4 regions of the Shewanella sp. P1-14-1 genome follow, and region 2 is predicted to be linked to each of the others. Evidence: predicted binding sites of a transcription regulator. Region 2 holds the regulator's gene; each other region holds the start of a gene.

Region 1 (6,135 bases), on a different contig from region 2:
ATGCTTGGTATTCGCCGAACGACACTCGTTGAGAAAATGCGTAAATACGGTATGAGTAAAGACTAGTATCATCGCGCAAAAAATGTTCTATTAAAGCATGCCTTCTGGCATGCTTTTTTATGCCTCTTGATAAGTTTGATTAAAGTGGCATACCAAATGCATTAGCCTGTTAAAAGTAAATATTTTGACGGAGTGGCTATGTTTTCAGCGCAACTAGTTTCAGAACAATCAGTAACGGCGCAAGCATCAGCAGAGCACTATGCCTTTAATATAGATGACGATTCAGTTCAGCAAAGCACTGCTAAAATTGACTTAACTGGCTCAGTCAGTTCATCGGCGCCTTTTAATCAGCAGTTTATTGAACAAAATGAGCGAGCGGTTCCGCAAAAGGCGGCTAATATGTCAAATCAAATGGCGCATATATTACAAGCTATGCCATCTGGCGTTGTGATTATTAATGGGGATGGTGTTGTCACTCTTGCTAACCCTGTGGCCACTGAATTATTAGGCAGACCTTTACAAGGTGCCAAGTGGTTTGAAATTATTAATCGTGCTTTCTCTCCCCAAGAAGATGATGGTCATGAGGTTTCTCTTAAAAATGGTCGTCGAGTTAAGTTAGCAATTACCCCTTTAACACCGGAGCCTGGTCAGTTAATTGTACTGACGGATTTAACTGAAACCCGCTTACTTCAAAAGAATTTATCGCATTTACAGCGATTATCAGCGCTTGGGAAAATGGTCGCGACATTGGCTCATCAAGTCAGAACTCCGCTTTCTGCTGCAATGTTATATGCGTCGAACTTAGCCAGCCCTAAGTTGGCTGAAACGGCTAAAAAACGCTTTCAGTCTAAGTTAGTTGATCGTCTTAATGAACTTGAGCGACAAGTTAATGACATGCTGCTAATGGCTAAGAATAAACAAGACGATGTCTCAGAGGCTTTATTGGCTGAAGCAATTATTGAACCTGTGTTAGCTAACTGTGAACCTATTGCTGAAAACAAGTCGTGTAAATTACAGTATTTTAATCATTCTAGTGATGAGATTTTAGCTAATGGCAATGCATTAAGTTCAGCGATTAACAATTTAGTGATGAACAGCTTAGAAGCCAATGCAACTGAAGTACGTATCATAACCAGTTCAACCGATCATCGTCTGAATATTGATGTGATTGATAATGGTAAAGGGCTAGCTGCTGATATGCAGCAACAAATACTTGAGCCCTTTTTTACCACAAAAAGCCAAGGTACAGGACTTGGGCTTGCTGTAGTGCAAACCGTTGTGAGAAACCATAACGGCACGGTGCAGGTGTCATCGCAACCCGATAAAGGTTGCCTTATCAGGCTTTCATTCCCAGTGCATAATGTTGATGAACAAGTCAACGCTAAGGCAAGTTTAACTCAAACGGAGACTTCTCATGGGTGAAGCAAAATTACTACTCGTTGAGGATGATGCATCGTTAAGAGAAGCATTACTGGATACATTGATGCTAGCTCATTACGATTGTGTTGATGTTGGTTCAGCCGAAGAAGCCATTATAGCGTTAAAATCTAATGATTTTGATCTGGTTATCAGTGATGTTCAGATGGATGGCATTGGTGGCATCGGCTTATTAAATTACCTCCAGCAAAATAATAATAAGATTCCAGTATTATTAATGACAGCTTACGCCACCATTGATAATGCGGTAAGTGCCATTAAGTTAGGCGCGGTGGATTATTTGGCGAAGCCATTTGCGCCAGAGGTGCTGCTCAATCAAGTGTCACGCTACTTGCCGTTAAAACAAAACCTCGATCAACCTGTTGTCGCTGATGACAAAAGTCTGGCATTACTGTCAATTGCACAACGAGTCGCAAGTTCCGATGCATCAGTGATGATTATGGGGCCGAGCGGTTCAGGTAAAGAAGTGCTTGCACGATACATTCATCAAAACAGTGCCAGAGCAGATGAACCCTTTATTGCCATTAACTGCGCCGCTATACCTGAGAATATGCTTGAAGCAACCCTATTTGGTTATGAAAAAGGCGCCTTTACTGGCGCTTATCAGGCGTGTCCTGGTAAATTTGAGCAGGCACAAGGCGGGACGATTTTATTAGATGAAATCTCTGAAATGGAGCTTGGTCTGCAAGCTAAACTTTTACGTGTGCTGCAAGAAAGGGAAGTAGAGCGCCTTGGCGGTCGTAAAACGATATCGCTAAACGTTCGAGTGTTAGCAACCTCCAACCGTGATTTGAAAGAAATGGCATCTTCAGGTGCCTTTAGAGAAGACTTATATTATCGCATTAATGTGTTTCCGCTTACTTGGCCAGCATTAAATCAGCGACCTGCTGATATTTTACCGCTTGCTCGTCACTTGATAGTGAAACATGCAAAGCTTGCGAATATTTCACCAGTACCCACAATCGATGATGTGGCTTGTAGAAGGCTGCTGACCTATCGCTGGCCTGGTAATGTGCGAGAGCTTGATAACGTCATTCAACGAGCGCTGATATTGCATACAGGTGAAGAGGTGACAAGCAATGATATTGTGCTTGATAGTGCCGAAGTGCCACTGCAGCCTACTGAGCAAAAAGCTAAACCGAGCACAGAAACAGATGGCTTAGGGGGTGAATTAAAAGCCCAAGAACATGTGATTATTTTGGAAACATTAAATCAGTGTAATGGCAGTCGCAAAGCGGTAGCTGAAAAGCTGGGAATTAGCGCAAGAACCTTAAGATATAAAATGGCGAAAATGCGCGATATGGGCATTCAAGTGCCGGCTTAATTTTCTCCTGTTAACACTTTTATTGTTAACTTCAGCCAGAAAACCTAGCACTTTCGCTAGGTTTTCTTATCTACAATGACGATTGCTGCGCACACATTGAGCAAACGCACTGCTTTTTACCCTCAATATCTATTGTTAATAGGCATTTTTATATTATTGGCATCCTAATTGCTAAATCTATTGTAACTGGTTTTTAGTCGTCAAATATCCGACGAATAGGAGTTTACAATGCAGGTTAGCGGAAATCCTTTTTTACAAGAAATGCAATCACTTCGTGGTGAAATTTCACCTAATCTTCGTTCTCCAATTCAACCGGATATGACTCAGAAGGTGGGTAATACATCAGGGGCTGATTTTGGAGAGTTACTTTCTCAAGCCGTTGGAAGTGTTACTGCTTTACAAAAAAATTCCGCCAACCTAGCGACACGTTTAGAAATGGGTGATTCGACAGTCACACTGTCAGATACCGTAATAGCTCGTGAAAAGTCAGGTGTGGCATTTGAAGCAACTGTGCAAGTAAGAAACAAGCTTGTTGAAGCTTATAAAGAAATTATGAGCATGCCTGTTTAGGCTCTTATCAGATTAGAAAGTAGGTAATTATTGTGAGCACAGATCTCGTATTAGATTCAGATACCGTTGATAGCACAGGGATTCAGCAAGAGAACAAATCTGGCTTAATGAGTTCATTTGGCAGTGCTGATTTCATGCGTCAAATCACCATGATATTAGCGTTGGCAGTCTGTTTGGTGCTGGCGGTTTTCATGATGATTTGGGCGCAAGAGCCTGAGTTTAGACCTCTAGGTCAGATGGAAACCAATGAAATGATCCAGGTTCTGGACGTTCTCGATAAAAATAAAATTGCCTATAAAATTTCTGGTGATGTAGTCAGTATTCCAGAAGATAAGTATCAAGATGTAAAATTACTATTAGGCCGTGCAGGTGTTGAAACCTCAAGCCAACCAACTGATTATTTGAGTAAAGATAGCGGCTTTGGTGTGAGTCAACGCATGGAGCAGGCGAGATTAAAACAAAGCCAAGAAGTCAATTTAGCTCGTGCAATTGAAGAGCTTAAAAGTGTTACTCGTGCCAAAGTGATTCTAGCGTTACCAAAAGAAAATGTATTTGCCAGAAACAAGTCTAAACCTAGCGCAACCGTAGTCGTTAACGTGCGCCGTGGCAGCTTAGGCCAAGAAGAAATTGATTCCATTGTTGATATTGTCGCTTCTGCTGTTCAGGGGTTAGAGCCTACTCGAGTCACAGTGACTGACTCTAATGGCCGTTTACTTAACTCTGGAAGCCAAGATGGCGCTTCAGCAAGAGCTCGCCGTGAACAAGAGTTAGTTCAACAAAAAGAATCTGAATATCGTAATAAGGTTGATTCTATTTTAATGCCGATTTTAGGCCCTGAAAACTTTACCTCGCAAGTGGATGTCAATATGGACTTCACTGCCGTTGAGCAAACAGCAAAACGTTTTTCTCCTGATTTACCAGCAGTACGCAGCGAAATGACCATTGAGCGTAATTCATCGGGTCAGGCAATGGGTGGTATTCCAGGTGCATTATCAAACCAACCACCTATGGAGTCTGATATTCCACAAGAAGTGGGTGAATCTGAAGCCACAGCGGCTACTGGAGACAGTTTCCGCGAAGCGACTCGTAACTTTGAGCTTGATACGACTATTAGCCATACTCGTCAGCAAGTTGGTGTGGTTAGAAGATTAAGTGTATCGGTCGCCATTGACTACAAGCCTGGACCTGTTGATGAAAATGGTGTGGTAACAAGAGTACCTAGAACCGAACAAGAGCTGACTAATATCCGACGTTTATTAGAAGGGGCGATGGGGTTTACCAGTCAACGTGGTGATACGTTAGAGGTGGTAACGGTTCCATTTATGGACCAACTAATTGAAGAATTGCCAGCGCTTGAAATGTGGGAACAACCATGGTTTTGGCGAGCGGTAAGGCTAATACTAGGCGCATTATTAGTGCTAGTTCTGATATTATTTGTTATTCGTCCAATGCTAAACAGGTTATTGAAATCTAACGAAGTTGAGATGCCTGAAGAAACACGTTTGGGCCATGAGCTTGCTGAAATTGAAGATCAGTACGCTGCAGACACATTAGGCATGTTAAATACTCAGCAAGCTGATTACAGTTATGCTGATGACGGTTCGATTCAAATACCGAACCTGCATAAAGATGATGATATGATCAAGTCGATTAGGGCATTAGTGGCTAATGAACCTGAACTTTCTACCCAAGTAATTAAGAGTTGGTTACAAGAAGATGGCAAATGATGACGTAGCAGTTGCAGAGGCAACTAAAGGGTTTAACCCTGATGACTTAACGGGTATCGAGAAAACGGCTATTTTGCTGTTAAGCCTAAGTGAAGCTGATGCAGCTTCGATTTTGAAGCACCTTGAACCTAAGCAAGTCCAGAAAGTCGGTATGGCAATGGCTGCTATGGAAGAGTTTGGCCAAGAAAAAGTCATTGGCGTTCATAAGTTATTTCTTGAAGAAATCCAAAAATTCTCATCTATTGGCTTTAATAGTGAAGAATTTGTCAGAAAAGCATTAACAGCGGCACTTGGTGAAGATAAAGCGGGTAATTTGATTGAACAAATTATCATGGGCAGTGGTGCCAAAGGTTTGGATTCATTGAAATGGATGGATGCACGTCAGGTTGCCACCATTATTCAGAATGAGCATCCGCAAATCCAAACTATTGTTTTATCTTATTTAGAGCCCGATCAAGCGGCTGAAATTTTTAGTCAGTTCCCAGAAAATACCCGCTTAGATTTAATGATGCGTATTGCTAACTTGGAAGAAGTGCAACCTGCTGCATTGCAAGAGTTAAATGACATCATGGAGAAACAGTTTGCAGGCCAAGGCGGCGCACAAGCGGCTAAAATGGGCGGCTTAAAAGCAGCTGCGAATATTATGAACTTCCTTGATACTGGCGTAGAAAGTCAGATTATGGAAACCATGCGTGAATCTGATGAGGAAATGGCGCAACAGATCCAAGACTTAATGTTTGTATTTGAAAACTTGATTGACGTTGATGACCGTGGCATTCAAGTCTTGCTCAGAGAAGTACAACAAGATGTACTTATGAAAGCCTTGAAAGGGGCCGATGACCAGTTATCTGATAAAATCGTGGGTAATATGTCTAAGCGTGCAGGTGAGTTACTACGTGACGATCTTGAGGCTATGGGACCGATTAGGATCAGTGAAGTGGAAGTGGCTCAAAAAGAAATTCTCGCAATTGCACGACGCTTGAGTGATAGTGGTGAAATTATGCTTGGCGGCGGTGGTGGAGAAGAGTTCTTATAATCACTTGTGCTAAACGAGTGAGTGACATCACCGACTTAACC
Region 2 (6,135 bases):
AAGGATTAGTACAAAGCCGGGTGTCAGCAAAACACATGGAACACTTTCAGCAAACCAATGAAACCCTATTCACTGAGCCTGTATACCTTATCTATCCAGAAAACGGCGAAGCTGAGTGGCAATTAACCGCTGAATTAGGCAAGCTTAATAAAGAAACTGGTAAAGTGGTGCTAGAAAAAAATGTTATTATTGATGCAATAAACATCAATGAACCAGTACAATCGCTAACCACAAGTATGCTTGCGTTAGATTTAAATACCATGATCATGACGTCTGATCGACAGATTAATGTCTCAGGACAAGATTTTAAAATACAAGGCTTAGGCCTTTATGCTGATTTAAATGCCGAAGAGTTAGAGCTTTTAAGTCAGGTAGAAGGAACATATGAAGCAAAGTAAAACACTGACATTTTCACTCAATAAGCTTATGAAAACAGACTTTATTAGAAAAAGTATTCTTGGTATGAGCCTAATGGGATTGAGCTTAGTGACAGTCACCGGCGTTCATGCTAAAGAAGGTGATTTACAACAAGAGCTTAAAGTTGCTGCCGTCAGCCAAAAAGCAGATATTAAAAATAACCAAGTGATTTTCTTCGGCCCAGTGAATGTGACGCAAGGCACCATTAATATTAATGCCGATCAATTACGTGCATTCAGTGAAGAGTCGGGTGGCAAAAAAACCATGATTGCGACAGGTAATCCAGCCACCTTCTCACAAGAACTCGATGATGGCCGTATCGGTACCGCAAGTGCAAACGAAATAAAATATGAGCTTTCGACCAGTATTTTAACCTTAAAAGGCAATGCAAAACTTGACCAGGCAGGCAGTCAGGTTACAGGTAATCTCATTAGCTATAATATTGATAAACAGCAACTGATCGCTGAAAGCACAGGTGAAGGAAAAGACAGAGTTATCACAATTTTTCAGCCAGAAAATTACCCTGACTTGAATAAAGAAAACGAAGAACTTGATAACTCAGACGAAGCGCCGTTAGAAAATAATGATTCGCTTGATAACCCAGATGCTGATACGACTGACAATGTACCTAGCAATGTAACTGAGAATCAAACAGTGACTCCTGAGGCAAATGCTGTTGAAACTAACACTGATGCCCTCCTTGAATCAGTCACCCCTCAAGAATCTGATATTCAAAACTCAACCAATGCAGACATAACGACCCCTGCGGCAGAGCAAAAGCAATAATGACACAAATTACCTTAACAGCTGAGAACTTAGCAAAAAGCTATAAAAGCCGCCAAGTTGTCAAAAACGTTAGCCTAACCGTTAAAACGGGTCAGATTGTTGGTCTTTTAGGACCAAATGGTGCAGGTAAAACCACAACCTTTTATATGGTTGTAGGCTTAGTCAAAAGCGATAAAGGTCGTATTTTGATTGATTCTGACGACTTGACTGCAGACCCAATGCATTTACGTGCTCGTAAAGGTATTGGTTACTTACCTCAAGAAGCCAGCATTTTTAGAAAACTCACTGTGCACGATAACATCATGGCAGTGCTGCAAACCCGCAAAACCTTATCGAGTGAGCAACGAATCGAAGAATTAGAGCACTTATTAGAAGAGTTCAATATTACCCATATTCGTGACAGCCAAGGTATGGCTCTATCAGGTGGTGAACGTCGACGTGTAGAAATAGCACGCGCTTTAGCCGCCAATCCTAAGTTTATTTTATTAGATGAACCATTTGCGGGTGTTGATCCTATCTCTGTGATAGATATTAAGAAAATTATTCAACAACTAAAAAATCGTGGTCTTGGAGTATTGATTACCGACCATAATGTCCGTGAAACACTTGATGTATGTGAACGTGCGTATATTGTCAGCCACGGAGATTTAATTGCTGAAGGTACGCCTGCTGAGATCTTAGACAATCAGCAAGTCAGGTCAGTATACTTAGGTGAGCAATTCAAGCTATAGTTAGCATTCTTTAGTGTACAAGCATGGCATTTTCGCGGCCAACCAGTCCCACTTTTTAGCGTTATACACTAGACTCAAAACTTAACGCTAATTTTTGGCAAAGTAGAACCCAAGTTCGGTTAAAGTCTAGCTAACACTTACAAAGGTGCTAGACCCATAACATTGTAGTCGCGATGATGAAATTCAATTAGGGATAAGCGGTAAATGAAAGCCTCACTCCAACTTAAAATGGGTCAACACCTGACAATGACCCCGCAGTTGCAACAAGCCATTCGCTTATTGCAACTTTCCTCTTTGGAGCTACAGCAAGAAATTCAGCAAGCACTTGACTCAAATCCTCTTCTTGAGCTTGAGGATGAGTTTGCCAAAACAAAAGAACCAGTCAAAGACAATGCTCAGCAAACTGACACCGATTTTAGCGATAACAGCCAAGTCAGCGTAGAAAAAGACACCTCATCAGTCGATACAACAGAGTCACTTACGAAAGAGTCCATGCCTGAAGACTTACCAATGGATACCACTTGGGATGAAGTCTACACCGCCTCTCCTAACTCAGGTTCTGGCGCTGTAAGCCGTGATGACGATATGCCATTTCAAGGTGAAACGACTGAAGGTTTATACGAACATTTAGAATGGCAAAAAAACTTAACCCCATTTTCTGAAAATGACCTCGCCATTGCGACAGCCATCATCGACGCAATTGATGATAGAGGTTACTTAACCCAATCAACAGAAGATATTCTCGATGCACTCGGTCTTGAGGATATTGAACTTGATGAGGTTGAAGCCGTATTAAAGCGTGTACAACATTTTGATCCAGTGGGCGTCGCTGCAAGAAATTTAAGCGAATGTTTGATGATTCAATTGGGACAATACCCAAGCGAAATCCCTTGCATAGAAAATGTAAAATTACTGATATCTGAACACCTAGATTTAATAGCAGGTCGTGATTTCAGATTACTAATGCGTAAAACCAAGCTTAAAGAAGATGATTTACGCGAAGCGATTCAATTTATCCAAACACTGAACCCTCGCCCAGGGTTACAAATTACTCCAATCAAAGATGAGTACGTCATCCCAGATGTCACAGTGTTTAAAAAGAATGGCCGTTGGGTCGTAGAATTAAACCCAGATAATATGCCTAAAATAGGCGTAAATCAGCAATATGCCGCCATGGCAAAAGGCTCAGCCAATCAAGCTGACAGCCAATTCATTCGCGGTCACTTACAAGAAGCCAAATGGTTTATTAAAAGTATTGAAAGCCGCAATGAAACCCTGTTAAAAGTGGCAAATTGTATTGTTCAATTCCAGCAAGGTTTCTTTGAGTTCGGCGAAGAAGCCATGAAGCCTATGGTATTAAATGATATTGCCGAAGCGGTAGAGATGCATGAATCGACCATCTCACGGGTTACAACTCAAAAATATATGCACACCCCTCGCGGCCTTTTTGAACTAAAATACTTCTTCTCTAGCCACGTAAGTACCGATGATGGCGGAGAGTGTTCATCTACAGCAATCAGAGCCTTTATCAAAAAGCTGGTCGCTGCAGAAAACCAGAAAAAGCCACTTAGCGATAGTAAAATGGCGACGCTACTGGCTGAACAAGGGATCAATGTTGCTCGGCGTACGATCGCCAAATATCGTGAAGCAATGCTCATCCCTCCCTCAAACCAACGCAAAAGCTTATAAGCCTTTGTTATTGGAGGATGATCTATGCAAATTAACCTGACTGGACACCATATCGAAATTACTCAATCTTTACGTGAGTATGTGCAAACTAAGTTTTCAAAGCTTGAACGTCACTTCGAACAGATCAATAATGTTCACGTTGTGCTCAATGTACAAAAGTTACAACAGATTGCCGAAGCTAAATTGCACCTCAAAGGAGGTGAAGTTTTTGCCGTATCTCAAAACGCAGATATGTATGTCGCAATTGACGCCCTGATAGACAAATTAGACCGTCAGGTAATTAAACACAAAGAGAAGTTAATTAAACACTAACGATGGAACTTCGCACCATCCTGCAGCCGGCGTGCACTACCTGTGCCACTCCGGGCAGTAAGAAAAAGGTACTGGAACTTATCAGCAATTTAATGGCTGACCAGTACCCTACTCTATCTTCACAAGCTATTTTCGAAAGTTTAATAGCACGTGAAAAAATGGGTAGCACAGGTATCGGCAATGGCATTGCGATTCCACATGGGCGTTTAGACGACATTGAATCGCCGATCGCTATTTTGATCAAATGTGAAGAAGCTATCGACTTTGATGCTATTGATAAGAAGCCAGTAGACATTTTATTTGCCTTATTGGTTCCTTCTGAGCAATGTCAGCAACACTTAAGCACGTTATCAAGTATGGCTGAGAAATTAAGCGATAAACTCATCCTTAAAAGACTTCGAAAGAGTCATGACGCTACAGAACTGTATCAGGTTATTACTGCATGAAACTTGTCATCGTATCAGGACGATCGGGCTCAGGTAAATCAGTTGCTTTAAGAGTGTTAGAGGATTTAGGTTATTACTGTGTTGATAACCTGCCTCTCCCACTGATTGGCAGCCTACTAGAGCAGCTAAAAGGAAATAACGAACTTGTCGCCATCAGTGTTGATGTGCGTAATATCGAAGAGCAAGGCAAAGTATTAGAGCAGCAAATCGCTTTGTTGTCCGACGATACCACGATCATTAGTTTATTTTTAAATGCCAATGATCAAGTACTGCTAAAACGATACAGTGAAACACGTCGATTACACCCGCTGTCAAAAAATCAAATCTCATTACAAGAAGCGATTCAACTTGAAGGTCGATTGCTCGAACCAATTGCCAAAATGGTTGATCACTACATCGACACATCTCAGCTGAATATTTACGATTTGAGCGATCAAGTCCGACAAATTCTTATGGGCAGTGTTGATAAAGAATTAGTCATTCACTTTGAATCATTTGGATTCAAGCACGGTATGCCTACTGAAGCCGACTTTATGTTTGATGTCCGCTTTTTGCCAAACCCACATTGGGAGCCTGAGTTAAGACCATTAACGGGTCTTGATCAACCAGTACAAGAATTCTTAGGCAGACAACCCCTAGTCAATAAGTTCATCTGGCAGATTGAGAATTTATTTGATACTTGGATGCCGCACCTTGAGCGCAATAATCGCAGTTACCTTACCATCGCGATTGGCTGCACAGGTGGACAGCATCGCTCAGTTTATATTGCAGATCAACTCACACAGCGCTTCAGTAACAGTAAACACCAAGTTAGCGCTCGCCACCGAGAGCTCAACCTGTGACGATGAATATCTCCAGAGAAATCACCATCAGTAATAAACTTGGGCTTCATGCTCGAGCGGCAACAAAATTAGCTATATTGGCTACGGAATTTAAAGCCAGCATTACCTTGATTCAAGGTGACAAACAAGCCAGTGCAGCGAGTGTGTTAGGTTTATTAATGCTAGAAAGTGGTATAGGAAAAGTGATTACTGTTCAGGCTGAAGGCCCTGATGCACAGCAAGCACTAGATGCGGTTTGCCAACTGATTAACGACAAATTTGACGAAGAAAGCTAACCCTTTTATATGATTTAACGCTTTCAGGCCTACTCGTTGCTAGTTATCACTTACTAGCAAAACATTGAAATTTACGACTCCAGACCGCTAACAACCATGCTTTATTAACCTCATATCCTACTCGGGAATACGCTTAAACTAAGCTTTTGCGCTGCTCAAAGCGCATTAAACCAATCAACAGCAAATTATCAACAACAAACAGTGATAGTTAACTATAATAATGTCATGACCCACACCATAACCTGCTTATTTTTTATACGGCAATCAACGCCATATTAGAAACTGCTTCTCCCTTTACACACTGTTAAGTTAATATTAGCAATCGAATTTTTGAGGAGTGGCGAATGAGTATCGAAGTGATAGATAGCGAACTTACAGAACAGCGCCTAAATCAGCTCACCCAAGCACTTGGTAGTGGTATGTTTGTGCATGTGCGCAATATGCTGCATGATATGGCCGCTTCTGATGTCGCCCTCATTCTTGAGTCATCTCCCCCTAAAACACGCCAAGTGTTGTGGCAACTTATCGACCAAGAACAAGCCGGTGAAATTCTTGAAGAACTCGGTGAAGAGTTAAAAGATTCGCTTATCAGTGGCATGACACCTGAAAAAGTTGCGCAAGCCACTTCAGGAATGGA
Region 3 (6,135 bases), on a different contig from region 2:
GCCATTTAGGGGCACCATCTGTCGAGACTAACTCAGTTGGTTCATCAGAAGTAATAATGTGCGGCGCATTAGCCGTACTTTTAGCTGGCTCGTCATCTTCGGTATTAACCATACTGACCAAGTCTTCAGGTGGATAAAGAGTGACTTGCCAAGGCCCCATTGGATCGTCCGCAACGTACCAATAAGTCCCACTGCTCAAGTACAGTTTTTTAGACTTTTTATCTCTAGCCACTGCGAATGGCGTATTCAGTATTCGCTCGTAATCACTATTGTCGATATCACGGAATTGAGGTTCGCCATCATAAGACAGCAACACACTCAGCCTTGAGCTGAAAATAATTTCTGGCGCGTCATTTTTAATATTATCTAAACTGCGTTTAACTTGGTCTGCGGTTTCTAAACTTGCAGAAAGGCGTGCCATTGAGATTTCAAAACTGGTGCTCGCTAATGCTTCAGATACCGTATCGGTAAAGGTTTGCTGATCTTCTTCAGTTGATGACGGCCAGCGGACTTCAGTCACCTGAATATTACGCACCGTAGTGACATCGTCATTAGTATCGATTCTGGCACTAAACCAAAAAGCACCAAATACCGGTTCAGCTTGGTCTTTGACTTCAAATGACATTGCCGCACGACTTTGCAGCACATTACCTTCAAGCGATTCAGGCTGCGGTTGGTAAACAACTAAAGTTCCTAACTTGGTTTCGACTTCTTGAGGCCATTCGAGAGCAAATACAGAAAAGGACATCAACCAAAGTGAGAAAACACCATAGATTAATCCGAATAATGAACGCGACAGTTTTACTTTCATAACAATTCCTTAGGTATACCCCTATTCACTAACGCTAGCATAACTGAATAATTTTTGAACTAATATGAATGTGCTATTTGCACTTTTTTACAACGAACAAATAAAAAAGCCCTTGATGATAATCATCAAGGGCTTTGAATTTAGCCTATGGCCAATTTACATGAGCGTTAAGCCAAGGCTTATAGGCTGTAGTAAAGTTGGAATTCCATTGGGTGAGTAGTACGAGATACTTGCTCACACTCTTCAGACTTAAGTGCAATGTAAGACTCAATAAAGTCTTTGCTGAATACATCACCCTTAGTTAAGAATTCGTGGTCAGCTGCTAAGTTTTCTAGTGCGTTTTCTAGAGACGTTGCAACTTGTGGGATCTCAGCTGCTTCTTCAGCAGGTAGGTCATATAGATCTTTATCCATTGCTTCACCTGGGTGAATCTTGTTTTGGATACCGTCAAGACCAGCCATTAGCAATGCAGAGAATGCTAAGTATGGGTTAGCGGTTGGATCTGGGAAACGTGTTTCAATACGACGAGCTTTAGGGCTTGGTACCACTGGGATACGGATTGAAGCACTACGGTTACGTGCTGAGTAAGCAAGCATTACAGGCGCTTCGAAATGCGGTACAAGGCGCTTGTATGAGTTAGTACTTGGGTTAGTGAATGCATTCAATGCACGAGCGTGCTTGATGATACCACCAATGTAGTAAAGTGCAGTTTCACTTAAACCTGCATATTTATCGCCAGAGAATAAGTTAACGCCATCTTTAGCTAAAGATTGGTGAACGTGCATACCACTACCGTTATCACCAACAATTGGCTTAGGCATGAATGTCGCCGTTTTACCGTATGCATGAGCAGTGTTATGAACAACATACTTCATGATTTGGATTTCATCCGCTTTGTTTGAAAGCGTGTTGAAACGTGTCGCAATTTCGTTTTGACCCGCTGTAGCAACTTCGTGGTGATGCGCTTCAACTACTTGACCTAATTCTTCAAGAATTAGACACATTGCACTACGAATGTCTTGTGATGAATCAACTGGTGCAACTGGGAAGTAACCACCTTTAACGAATGGACGGTGACCAGTGTTACCATCTTCGTAGCTAGTACCTGAGTTCCATGCCGCTTCTTTCGCGTCAACTTTTACGAAAGTACCTGACATGTCAGTACCAAACTTAACGTCATCAAATAAGAAGAACTCTGGCTCTGGACCAATTAATACAGTGTCAGCAATACCGGTAGATTTTAAGTACTCTTCTGCTTTCTTAGCGATTGAACGTGGGTCACGCTCATAACCTGTCATAGTAGAAGGTTCTAAAATGTCACAACGAATAAGACCAGTCACTTCTTCAGTAAACGGATCAAGTAAGAAAGAAGAAGGATCTGGCATCAATACCATGTCAGATTCGTTAATACCTTTCCAACCGTTGATAGATGAACCATCGAACATTTTGCCATCTTCAAAGAAATCTTCGTTTACTTGATGAGAAGGTATAGAGACGTGCTGCTCTTTACCTTTAGTGTCTGTAAAACGTAAATCTACGAACTTAACTTCTAGTTCTTCAATTTGTTTTAATATTGATTCAACTGACATTCTTAAGCCTCCGGTAGGGTAAAGGGTTGTCCCTTAATATAATCTTGTTATTCGTCAGACAAACTATCTGCTTTGCGAATTTGTTCAATTAAAAGCTATTTCCATGCCAGAAAGGTAAGTGATTGATTTAAAGCTTAATAAAAAAATCACTAGCCATAGAAAAAGCCATATTGCACAAATACGGTGCACCACTATGATCACAATTGGTGCAAAAGTCCATTTCGGTGCAGGGTTTTTAGCGCATGAATTGATCTAGTTCATTAAAGCGTCATTTTATTGCGGCAGTATGATCCTTTTTCGTTTTTATCTTCTATCTTTAGTGTTTAATTTTTTATTAAAAACGACCTGTTCAAAAATAATCCTATCTACTCGGCGCTCGGTGGAGTAGAATGGCACGCTTTTTTATAGTGGCTATACTTATCAGCCCTATAAACTCCTATTTTTTATTTGATGGTATAGAGGTTTTATCCGTGTTAGAGAATTTACGTAACATCGCCATTATTGCTCACGTTGACCATGGCAAAACGACCTTGGTAGACAAGCTATTGGCTCAGTCAGGCACCCTTGAAAGTCGAGGCGAAGCCGCAGAACGTGTAATGGATTCTAACGATCTTGAAAAAGAACGTGGTATCACCATTCTGGCAAAAAACACTGCCATCAAATGGAACGACTACCGTATTAACATCGTAGACACTCCTGGTCACGCCGATTTCGGTGGTGAAGTAGAGCGTGTTCTATCTATGGTAGATTCAGTTTTATTATTAGTAGACGCAGTTGACGGCCCAATGCCTCAAACTCGCTTTGTTACTAAAAAGGCATTCGCACAAGGCCTTAAGCCAATCGTTGTTATCAACAAGATTGACCGCCCAGGTGCACGTCCTGATTGGGTTATCGACCAAGTATTCGACTTATTCGACAACCTAGGTGCAACTGACGAACAGTTAGATTTCCCTATCGTTTACGCTTCTGCATTAAACGGTTTCGCGACTCTTGATCCAGAAGAAACAAGCGAAGACATGACACCGCTTTTCCAAGCGATTGTTGAGAAGGTTTCTTCTCCTGATGCAGATGCTGAAGGTGAGTTCCAAATGCAAATCTCTCAACTTGATTACAACTCATACGTAGGTGTTATCGGTGTTGGTCGTATTAAGCGTGGTAGTGTTAAAACTAACCAGCAAGTCACAATCGTTGATGCTGAAGGTAAAACTCGTAACGGTAAAATGGGCCAAGTATTAGGTTACATGGGTCTAGACCGTCACGAAGTTGCTGAAGCCAACGCCGGCGATATCGTTGCGATTACCGGTTTAGGTAACTTACAGATTTCTGACACTGTTTGTGGTGTTAACCAAGTTGAAGCATTACCTGCATTATCAGTTGATGAGCCAACGTTAACAATGACTTTCCAAGTGAACACTTCTCCGTTCGCAGGTAAAGAAGGTAAGTACGTTACATCACGTAATATCCTTGAGCGTCTAGAACAAGAACTAGTCCACAACGTTGCACTACGTGTTGAAGAAACTGATTCTCCAGATCGTTTCCGTGTTTCTGGTCGTGGTGAGCTTCACCTTTCGATCTTAATTGAAAACATGCGTCGTGAAGGTTACGAATTAGCAGTATCTCGTCCAGAAGTTATCACCAAAGAAATCGACGGTGAGATGTGCGAGCCATTCGAAACATTAACTGTTGACGTTGAAGAAGAGCACCAAGGCACCGTAATTGAAAAATTAGGTATGCGTAAAGGTGACATGAAAGATCTACAACTAGATGGTAAAGGTCGTGTACGTATCGACTTCATCATTCCTAGCCGTGGCTTAATCGGTTTCCAAACTGAGTTCATGACTGCAACTTCTGGTACTGGTCTTATCTACCATTCATTCGACCATTACGGTCCAGTGAAAGGCGGTGACATTGGTCAACGTGCTAACGGTGTATTGATTTCTAATGCAACAGGTAAAGCCCTAACATTCGCATTATTCGGTTTACAAGACCGTGGTCGTCTATTAATCGGTCACGCTGCAGAAGTTTACGAAGGCCAAGTGATTGGTATTCATTCACGTTCTAACGACTTAACTGTTAACTGTCTGAAAGGTAAGCAGCTAACCAACATGCGTGCATCAGGTACTGATGAAGCACAAGTGTTAACTCCGCACATCCAAATGACACTTGAGCAAGCACTTGAGTTCATCGATGATGATGAGTTAGTTGAAGTAACACCTGAAAATATTCGTGTTCGTAAGCGTCATTTAACAGAAAATGACCGTAAGCGTGCTAGCCGCTCTGGTAGCTAAGTTTAGCTAACGTAATTTGAATATGAAAACCCGCTCAGGCGGGTTTTTTATTGCCTGTTATTCTAATAAGTACCAGTACAGCAAATAAAAAACTGATTTCATCTAACCTATAACCTAACAGTCTTTATATTCACTTTAAACGAATATATATTCACCCCTACTTATTATCTCTTAGGTTGGAATATCGCAAAATGTCTGTGATTCAAAATGTTAACGTGGCTAACCAAGCCAATATTTACTTTGATGGTAAAGTCATCAGCCGCACAATTCATTTTACTGATGGTAGTCATCAAACCCTTGGGGTTGTGCTACCTGGTGAATATAACTTTGATACCAGCCAAGCTGAAATCATGAATATCACCTCTGGTAAATTTGAGGTGTTATTACCTCATGCCACAGATTGGACAACCGTCAAAGCAGGCGAATTATTTGAATTAGATGCCAATGTTAACTTTAAAATTCGCACTAACGAAATCAGTGAATATCGCTGCCAGTACAAGTAATTAGCGTCAGCAGTTCATCAGTAATTGCTGATTTTATGTTAAAAAGAAGCTAGTATTAATGTGTTGAACGCCAAAGGTGAAGGAATCCCACATGCGCTTAGTCTTAATCATTAGTCTCATTTTAACCAGTATTGTCCTCTCAAGCAGCCATGCAACGGTTTATCGCTGGGTAGATGAGAATGGTAAAGTCCACTACAGCGACGAGCCAAGGGAAAATGCCGAAACAGTAGAGCTCAATCAAAATACGCAAAATAGCATTTCTGTTCGTGTTCCTGCCGAAGTGGATTCCAATACAAAACCAGCTGAAGCGGTTACCTACAGGGTGAGAATCGTTAATCCCACTCAAGAAGAAACCATCAGAAGTAACCAAGGAAACTTCACTGTTGTCGCCAGTGCGGCGCCAGAACTACCCAATGGTTATTTACTTGCACTGTATATTGACGACATTCTTTATGGTCAGCCTCAATCCAGTGCAATCTTCAATGTCACTGAAGTAAATCGCGGTGAACATAATCTTGTCGTTAAGATTTTGACCCAAAACGGCAAAGTCCTTGCATCAAGTTCTGCTAGAAAGATATTTCTACATCAGGCTTCCATTCTTAATAAACCTAGACCAACACCTAGGACTGAATAAAAATATTGTTTTTCATATAGATAGAGAAACAATATTAAAAGATTATTAAATTGATTGTCGATGTAGAATAAGTTGCTTAGCGCACCATACTGGTGCAACATGGTGGTGCAACTTCAATATGCAGGACAATTGATGGATACAAATAATCTGCTGAATCATTTAGTTACCGCTGTTCTTGTTATCGATAGCAAGCTGATGCCTCATTATGCCAATGCGGCAGCTGAGCAGCTGTTAGGGATCAGTGTAAATAAATTGCGAGAACAGCGTTTGCCTGAACTCTATCAGTTTATGGGAGTAGAGTCTGAACTCT
Region 4 (6,135 bases), on a different contig from region 2:
GTTGCTTCTGCAGCATGTACTTGGCCCATCAATGCCAAAGATGCTGGAGCAATAATGGTTAACGCTGATTTTGCTAACCTTTTATTGATAAAACTCGCAAGTTGATTCTTTCTCATCATATTTCCCTTGTTGTAATTAAATCTTGTCCATCAGAGTAATCTTAGCCAACATTAGCAGTTTCATCGTTACTAATTGATGAATTACTAATATTAATAGTCTCAACTTTTCGTTGCTTCTCGTATAAGAACTTCAATACTTCAGCACGTAGACGGTTATATTCTTTGTCTTCTGCCAGTGCTAACCGCTCTCTTGGTCTTGGTAAATTCACGTCTAAAATTTCACCAACCGTCGCTGCCGGGCCGTTGGTCATCATGACAATTTTATCGGATAGTAATACGGCTTCATCCACATCATGCGTAATCATAATAACGGTGTTATTCAGCTCGTTTTGAATTTCCATTAGCGAGTCCTGCATATGCGCACGCGTTAGTGCATCTAATGCGCCAAACGGTTCATCCATTAACAAGACTTCGGGTTCCATTGCCAATGCTCTTGCAATACCGACTCGTTGCTTCATACCGCCTGAAATTTCGCTAGGAAGCTTATGCATTGCATGTTCCATATGTACCAGCTTTAAGTTGTATTCAATCCAGTCCTTAATTTCAGCTTTGGATTTTTTATTCTTAAATACTTGTTTAACTGCTAGCTCGACATTTTGATATGACGTAAGCCATGGCAGTAATGAGTGGTTTTGAAACACAACGGCTCGCTCAGGCCCAGGCTCTGTTACTTCTGCGCTGTTTAAAATCACTCCACCTTGAGTGGCTTGATAAAGACCCGCTACGATATTTAGTACAGTTGACTTACCACACCCCGAATGACCTATGAGCGATACAAACTCACCTTTATTGATCTTCAGGTTCACTTCTTTAAGCGCTTTAAATGGACCATTAGGGGTAGGAAAATCCATATCGATATTACTGATATCTAAAAATACACTCATAATATTTACTCCTTGCGTCCCAAATTAACGGGCTTTATCCCATGAGAACCAAGCTTGTAGTGCAAGCATTGCTCTATCTAGTAAGAAACCAATAAACCCAATCACAATAACGGCTGCCATAATGCGAGATAACGACTCTGAACTTCCGTTTTGGAACTCATCCCAAACAAATTTGCCAAGGCCTGGGTTTTGCGCCAACATCTCTGCTGCAATTAACACCATCCAAGCCACACCGAGTGATAAACGCATCCCCGTGAAAATTAACGGTATTGATGCTGGTAATACGATTTTCTGCACATGAGTAAAGGCTGATAACCTCAATACTCGACTGACATTTAATAAATCAGTATCAATAGATGCGACTCCGATTGAGGTGTTAATGATCATTGGCCACAAACTACATAAAGTGACTGTGAGTAACGAATTGATAAACGATTTCGATAACATAGGATCTGGAGAGACATAAAGTGCGCTCACCACCATAGTAACCAGTGGTAACCAAGCCAATGGCGAGACGGGTTTAAACAGCTGCACAATAGGGTTTATTGCCGCATTTAAATTTTTGCTCAGCCCCATCCAAATACCCAATGGAATGGCGATAATCGCGGCTAATAAAAAACCTGACATCACGGTAATCAAACTCGTAAAAATCTGATCAACAAAGGTTTCTTTACCTGTATAAGCTCGTGTCTTTGGCACATAAGTTGGATCTTTTGCCACGCGGGCTTCATTACGCACTTTTTGACGCTCATAGAAAGCTGCCGCTTTTTCTCGTTCAGCCACATGTTCTTGGTAAAGCGAATCGAACTGAGCTACAACAGCCACTGGCCCCGGAAACTTACCCAACGAAGTGTTGATGTTATTTGCGCTGATAGACCATAAGACTAAGAACACGGTTAAGCCAATAATGGGTAACAGTAACGTTTTACTCATTTGACCTAGTTTCGAAAGCAACACGTTGGCAGATGACTTATCCATAGGAAGCCTCTGGGTAATTTTTGCAATGGTTGACATAGCTCTATCCTCACTTCGATAGCTGTAAATTACAGCTTATCGCCTTGTTTTAGACCAATGCTGAACTTATTGATGTAAGCATTAGGCGCGCTCCCGTCATACACGATATCGTCAATAAAGTGCTGCTGAGGTTTTTTAAAGCCAGTTTCAGTTGCAAAGTCTGGGAAATGTTTTGCATCAATGGTTTTGTCATCAATTAAGGATTGAGCAGCTTTGGCATAGATATCTGGGCGATAAACTTTCGCAGCAACATCTTTGTACCAATCATCAGGTTTATCTTCAGAGATCTGTCCCCAGCGACGCATTTGCGTTAAATACCAAATCGCATCTGAGTAATATGGGTAAGTTGCGTTATAACGGAAGAACACATTGAAGTCTGGGACCGCTCGCTTATCGCCTTTTTCATATTCAAATGTGCCGGTCATACTATTAGCAATGACATCGTAATCAGCACCAACATAATTAGATTGCGATAAGATTTTTACAGCTGCTGGACGATTGGCATTGTTATTATCATCTAACCACTTAGCCGCCTTAATCAGGGCACGAGTTAAACGAATCGTCGTATTAGGGTATTTTTCAGCAAATTCAGCCGTGATCCCAAAAACCTTCTCTGGGTTGTCTTTCCAAATTTCATAGTCGGTAACTACCGGCACTCCAATGCCTTTAAATACGGCTTGCTGATTCCATGGTTCGCCCACGCAGTATCCATAAATAGTGCCAGCTTCAAGCGTTGATGGCATTTGTGGTGGAGGGGTTACAGAAAGAAATGCTTGCGCATCTAATTGGCCCGAAGTGTCACCTTTATGAGGCGCATAGTATCCTGGGTGAATACCGCCAGCAGCTAACCAATAACGTAGTTCGTAGTTATGGGTTGATACAGGAAATACCATGCCCATTTTGAACGGTTTACCTGCTTCAGTGTATTCCTCGACAACAGGTTTCAACGCATCAGCTTTAATTGGATGAACAGGTTTGCCATCGCTATTTTTAGCGATGTTAGGTTTCATTTTTTTCCAAATATCATTGGATACCGTAATGGCATTACCGTTTAAATCCATCGAAAAAGGCGTAATAATATGCGCTTTAGTACCATAACCAATAGTGGCAGCTATTGGCTGCCCTGCCAGCATATGTGCGCCATCTAAGCGACCATCAATAACACCGTCTAATAACACCTTCCAGTTAGCTTGGGCTTCAATCGTGACGTATAGGCCTTCTTCTTCAAAGTAACCATTCTCATAAGCGATAGCGATAGGCGCCATATCAGTTAATTTAATAAAACCAAAAGTCAGTTCTTCCTTTTCTGGAAATCCGACCTCAGCCATGGCTGGCAATACGGCAGAAAAAGACATCACCAGTAATGTCTGTTTAAGTGCTTTTTTCCAATTCATCTTTAAATCCTTGTTAAGTGTTAAATAGGTAAAACAAAAAAGGCGCTAACTACCCCCTAAGGAATAATTAAGCGCCTTTGCTTAAATTAATTTACGACTAAAAAATGATTAATTTTCACGTTTAAGACCAAAAACAATCAAAAACGGATAAATAAAATACAATTATAATCAGCCAATATGTGACCATTACTATTCAGCTAACGTGCCAACTTGGTAATGCACTGTTTTAAATGGAAATTTTAAAACATTCCTCCAACATACCTATAAAGGGTAGTGCTAATTTAGTGCAAGATAAATAAAATCGCACCTAAATGGGTATAAAATACGAGTCGTTTTTTGGATTGAACAACAATGGAGCAATGCAAGCCTTAATATTGGATTAGGCTGATAAATCGACGTGCCTTAAGCCTTGCTAATCGAGTAAGAAAGAAAATAAAGAAAGGCTTATGAGTGGTGAGTTAAATGCTATGTGAAGAGAGTGAGTAAAACCCTGATACAGACGCGTAATAGATGGCACTATCTTCTGTTTATACCGATGAGCTAGCGATGAACTCAGGCTCAATATGACTAATGTGTTAGCAAAAAAAAACCACTGCTTAGCAGTGGCTTTAATATGATTTACAACAAACAGAGTTAACGCAAGGTATTAACCTAGAACAGCCAACAATACACCAGCAGCAACAGCGCTACCCAGTACACCAGCAACGTTTGGTCCCATAGCATGCATCAATAAGAAGTTTTGTTGGTTTGACTCTAAACCTACCTTATTCACAACACGTGCGGCCATAGGTACAGCAGATACACCAGCTGCACCAATCAATGGGTTAATCTTACCACCTGAGACTTTAGACATCAGTTTAGCCATCAACACACCAGCAGCTGTACCGATACTAAATGCGACAGCTCCTAAGACTAAAATACCTAAGGTTTCGATACGTAGAAACTCTTCAGCCTGCAATTTAGAGCCTACAGCTAAACCAAGGAAAATAGTGACAATGTTAATTAATTCGTTTTGAGCAGTGCTTGATAATCTATCTACCACGCCACATTCACGCATTAAGTTACCTAGACAGAACATCCCTACTAAAGGCGTTGCTGCCGGTAAGAATAAAATGGTCATTCCCACTACCATCAATGGGAAAATAATTTTCTCTTTTTTACTGACTTCACGCAGCTGTTCCATCTTAATGGTACGTTCAGATTCGTTAGTCAATAAACGCATGATTGGTGGTTGAATTAACGGTACTAACGCCATGTACGAGTACGCAGCAACTGCAATTGCCCCCAATAAATCTGGGGCTAGTTTAGAGGCTAAGAAAATGGCTGTTGGGCCATCGGCGCCACCAATAATCGCAATAGCCGCAGCATCTTGCATAGTAAACTCAAACCCAGGCACTAAATTTAATGCAATTGCACCAAGCAAGGTCGCAAAAATACCAAACTGCGCCGCAGCACCTAATAGTAAGGTTTTCGGATTAGCAATCAGCGCTCCAAAGTCAGTTAACGCCCCCACGCCCATGAAAATCAGTAATGGGAATATGCCTGTTTCAATACCAACATAGTAGGCATACCAAAGTAGACCGCCTTCGTCGGTAAACCCCGCATTAGGAATATTCGCCAGGATAGCACCGAAACCAATCGGCACTAACAAAAGTGGCTCGAAGCCTTTAGCAATGGCGAGATATAACAATGCCCCGCCAATTGCCATCATAAATAGTTGATCAGGTGCGAAGTTAGCAATACCTGTCTCAGACCAAAAGGCCATTAATCCTTCCATGCTATCTCCTACCTCTTACGCTAGTGCCAGTAATGGTGCGCCAACTGCAACTGCATCGCCTTGTTTAACCGCGATATTTCTGATCACACCTGTCGTTTCTGCTCGAACTTCGGTTTCCATCTTCATTGCTTCAAGGATTAATACCACATCACCCTCATTAACATGGTCGCCATCATTCACCATCACTTTGAAAATATTGCCTGACAGCGGTGCGTTCATCGTGACTTTAATTTCATTACTCGCCGGCGTTAATGGTGCAAGCGGAGCTGGCGCTTGAGAACCAGCTGATGATGAAGTGGGTACAATTTGGCTAATATCTCCACCTTCACTGACTTCCACCACAAAATTTTGCCCTTGGACATTAACGGTATAGGTTTCAGGCCCTTTGTCTTTTTTATCAGCAACAACCGCCATATCATCAGCACTTGGAATAGGCTCAAATGCGTCCGGATTACCACGGTTAGTTAAGAACTGTAATCCAATTTGATTAAATAACGCATACGTCATCACATCATCATCAGTTTCTGCCGCCAAAGTAATATTGTCTTTCTTAGCGATATCAGCCAACTCTTGGCGTAACTTATCTAGCTCTGGTGCAATAAGATCGGCAGGACGACATGTAATGGCCTCACCACCCTCTAGCACTCTAGCCTGAAGTTCAGCGTTAACTGGTGCAGGTGTTGCACCGTACTCACCTTTTAATACGCCTTCAGTTTCTTTAGCTAGGGTTTTATATCGCTCACCCATTAGGACATTAATTACTGATTGAGTACCTACAATCTGTGACGTTGGCGTCACCAAAGGTAAGAAACCAAGATCTTCACGTACACGAGGGATCTCTTCTAATACAGCATCCATTTTGTCCGCAGCGCCCTGCTCTTTGAGCTGGTTTTCCATGTTGGTTAACATGCCACCTGGCACTTGTGCACGTAAAATGCGTGAATCAA

What was found. The regulator sigma-54, encoded in region 2, starts transcription at its own class of promoters, with help from an activator protein. The targets are predictions, from matches to a motif close to GTTGGCACGNNNNTNGNNT.
Region 1: fliE (flagellar hook-basal body complex protein FliE) is a predicted target of sigma-54. The motif match lies at 2,917-2,935, and genes of this name have one in related genera.
Region 3: glnA (glutamate--ammonia ligase) is a predicted target of sigma-54. The motif match lies at 2,493-2,511, and genes of this name have one in related genera.
Region 4: AN944_RS16395 (CmpA/NrtA family ABC transporter substrate-binding protein) is a predicted target of sigma-54. The motif match lies at 3,603-3,621, and genes of this name have one in related genera.

What each region holds. Positions count from the first base shown of each region.
Region 1 is NZ_LKTL01000016.1:57,703-63,837, reverse strand. It holds gene AN944_RS12860 (sigma-54 dependent transcriptional regulator) at 1-66, shown strand, start outside; gene AN944_RS12855 (PAS domain-containing sensor histidine kinase) at 199-1,422, shown strand; gene AN944_RS12850 (sigma-54 dependent transcriptional regulator) at 1,415-2,761, shown strand; gene fliE (flagellar hook-basal body complex protein FliE) at 2,990-3,331, shown strand; gene fliF (flagellar basal-body MS-ring/collar protein FliF) at 3,439-5,058, shown strand; gene fliG (flagellar motor switch protein FliG) at 5,048-6,094, shown strand.
Region 2 is NZ_LKTL01000005.1:67,259-73,393, forward strand. It holds gene lptC (LPS export ABC transporter periplasmic protein LptC) at 1-398, shown strand, start outside; partial or broken gene lptA (lipopolysaccharide transport periplasmic protein LptA) at 463-1,008, shown strand; gene lptB (LPS export ABC transporter ATP-binding protein) at 1,203-1,934, shown strand; gene AN944_RS04890 (RNA polymerase factor sigma-54) at 2,139-3,623, shown strand; gene hpf (ribosome hibernation promoting factor) at 3,648-3,935, shown strand; gene ptsN (PTS IIA-like nitrogen regulatory protein PtsN) at 3,938-4,381, shown strand; gene rapZ (RNase adapter RapZ) at 4,378-5,223, shown strand; gene AN944_RS04910 (HPr family phosphocarrier protein) at 5,226-5,498, shown strand; gene mgtE (magnesium transporter) at 5,843-6,135, shown strand, end outside.
Region 3 is NZ_LKTL01000019.1:38,726-44,860, forward strand. It holds gene AN944_RS14445 (hypothetical protein) at 1-811, opposite strand, end outside; gene glnA (glutamate--ammonia ligase) at 991-2,400, opposite strand; gene typA (translational GTPase TypA) at 2,871-4,688, shown strand; gene AN944_RS14460 (pyrimidine/purine nucleoside phosphorylase) at 4,880-5,191, shown strand; gene AN944_RS14465 (DUF4124 domain-containing protein) at 5,283-5,825, shown strand; gene glnL (nitrogen regulation protein NR(II)) at 5,958-6,135, shown strand, end outside.
Region 4 is NZ_LKTL01000023.1:86,288-92,422, forward strand. It holds gene AN944_RS16380 (alginate export family protein) at 1-116, opposite strand, end outside; gene AN944_RS16385 (ABC transporter ATP-binding protein) at 161-1,003, opposite strand; gene AN944_RS16390 (ABC transporter permease) at 1,028-2,017, opposite strand; gene AN944_RS16395 (CmpA/NrtA family ABC transporter substrate-binding protein) at 2,047-3,411, opposite strand; gene AN944_RS16400 (sodium ion-translocating decarboxylase subunit beta) at 4,058-5,188, opposite strand; gene oadA (sodium-extruding oxaloacetate decarboxylase subunit alpha) at 5,204-6,135, opposite strand, start outside.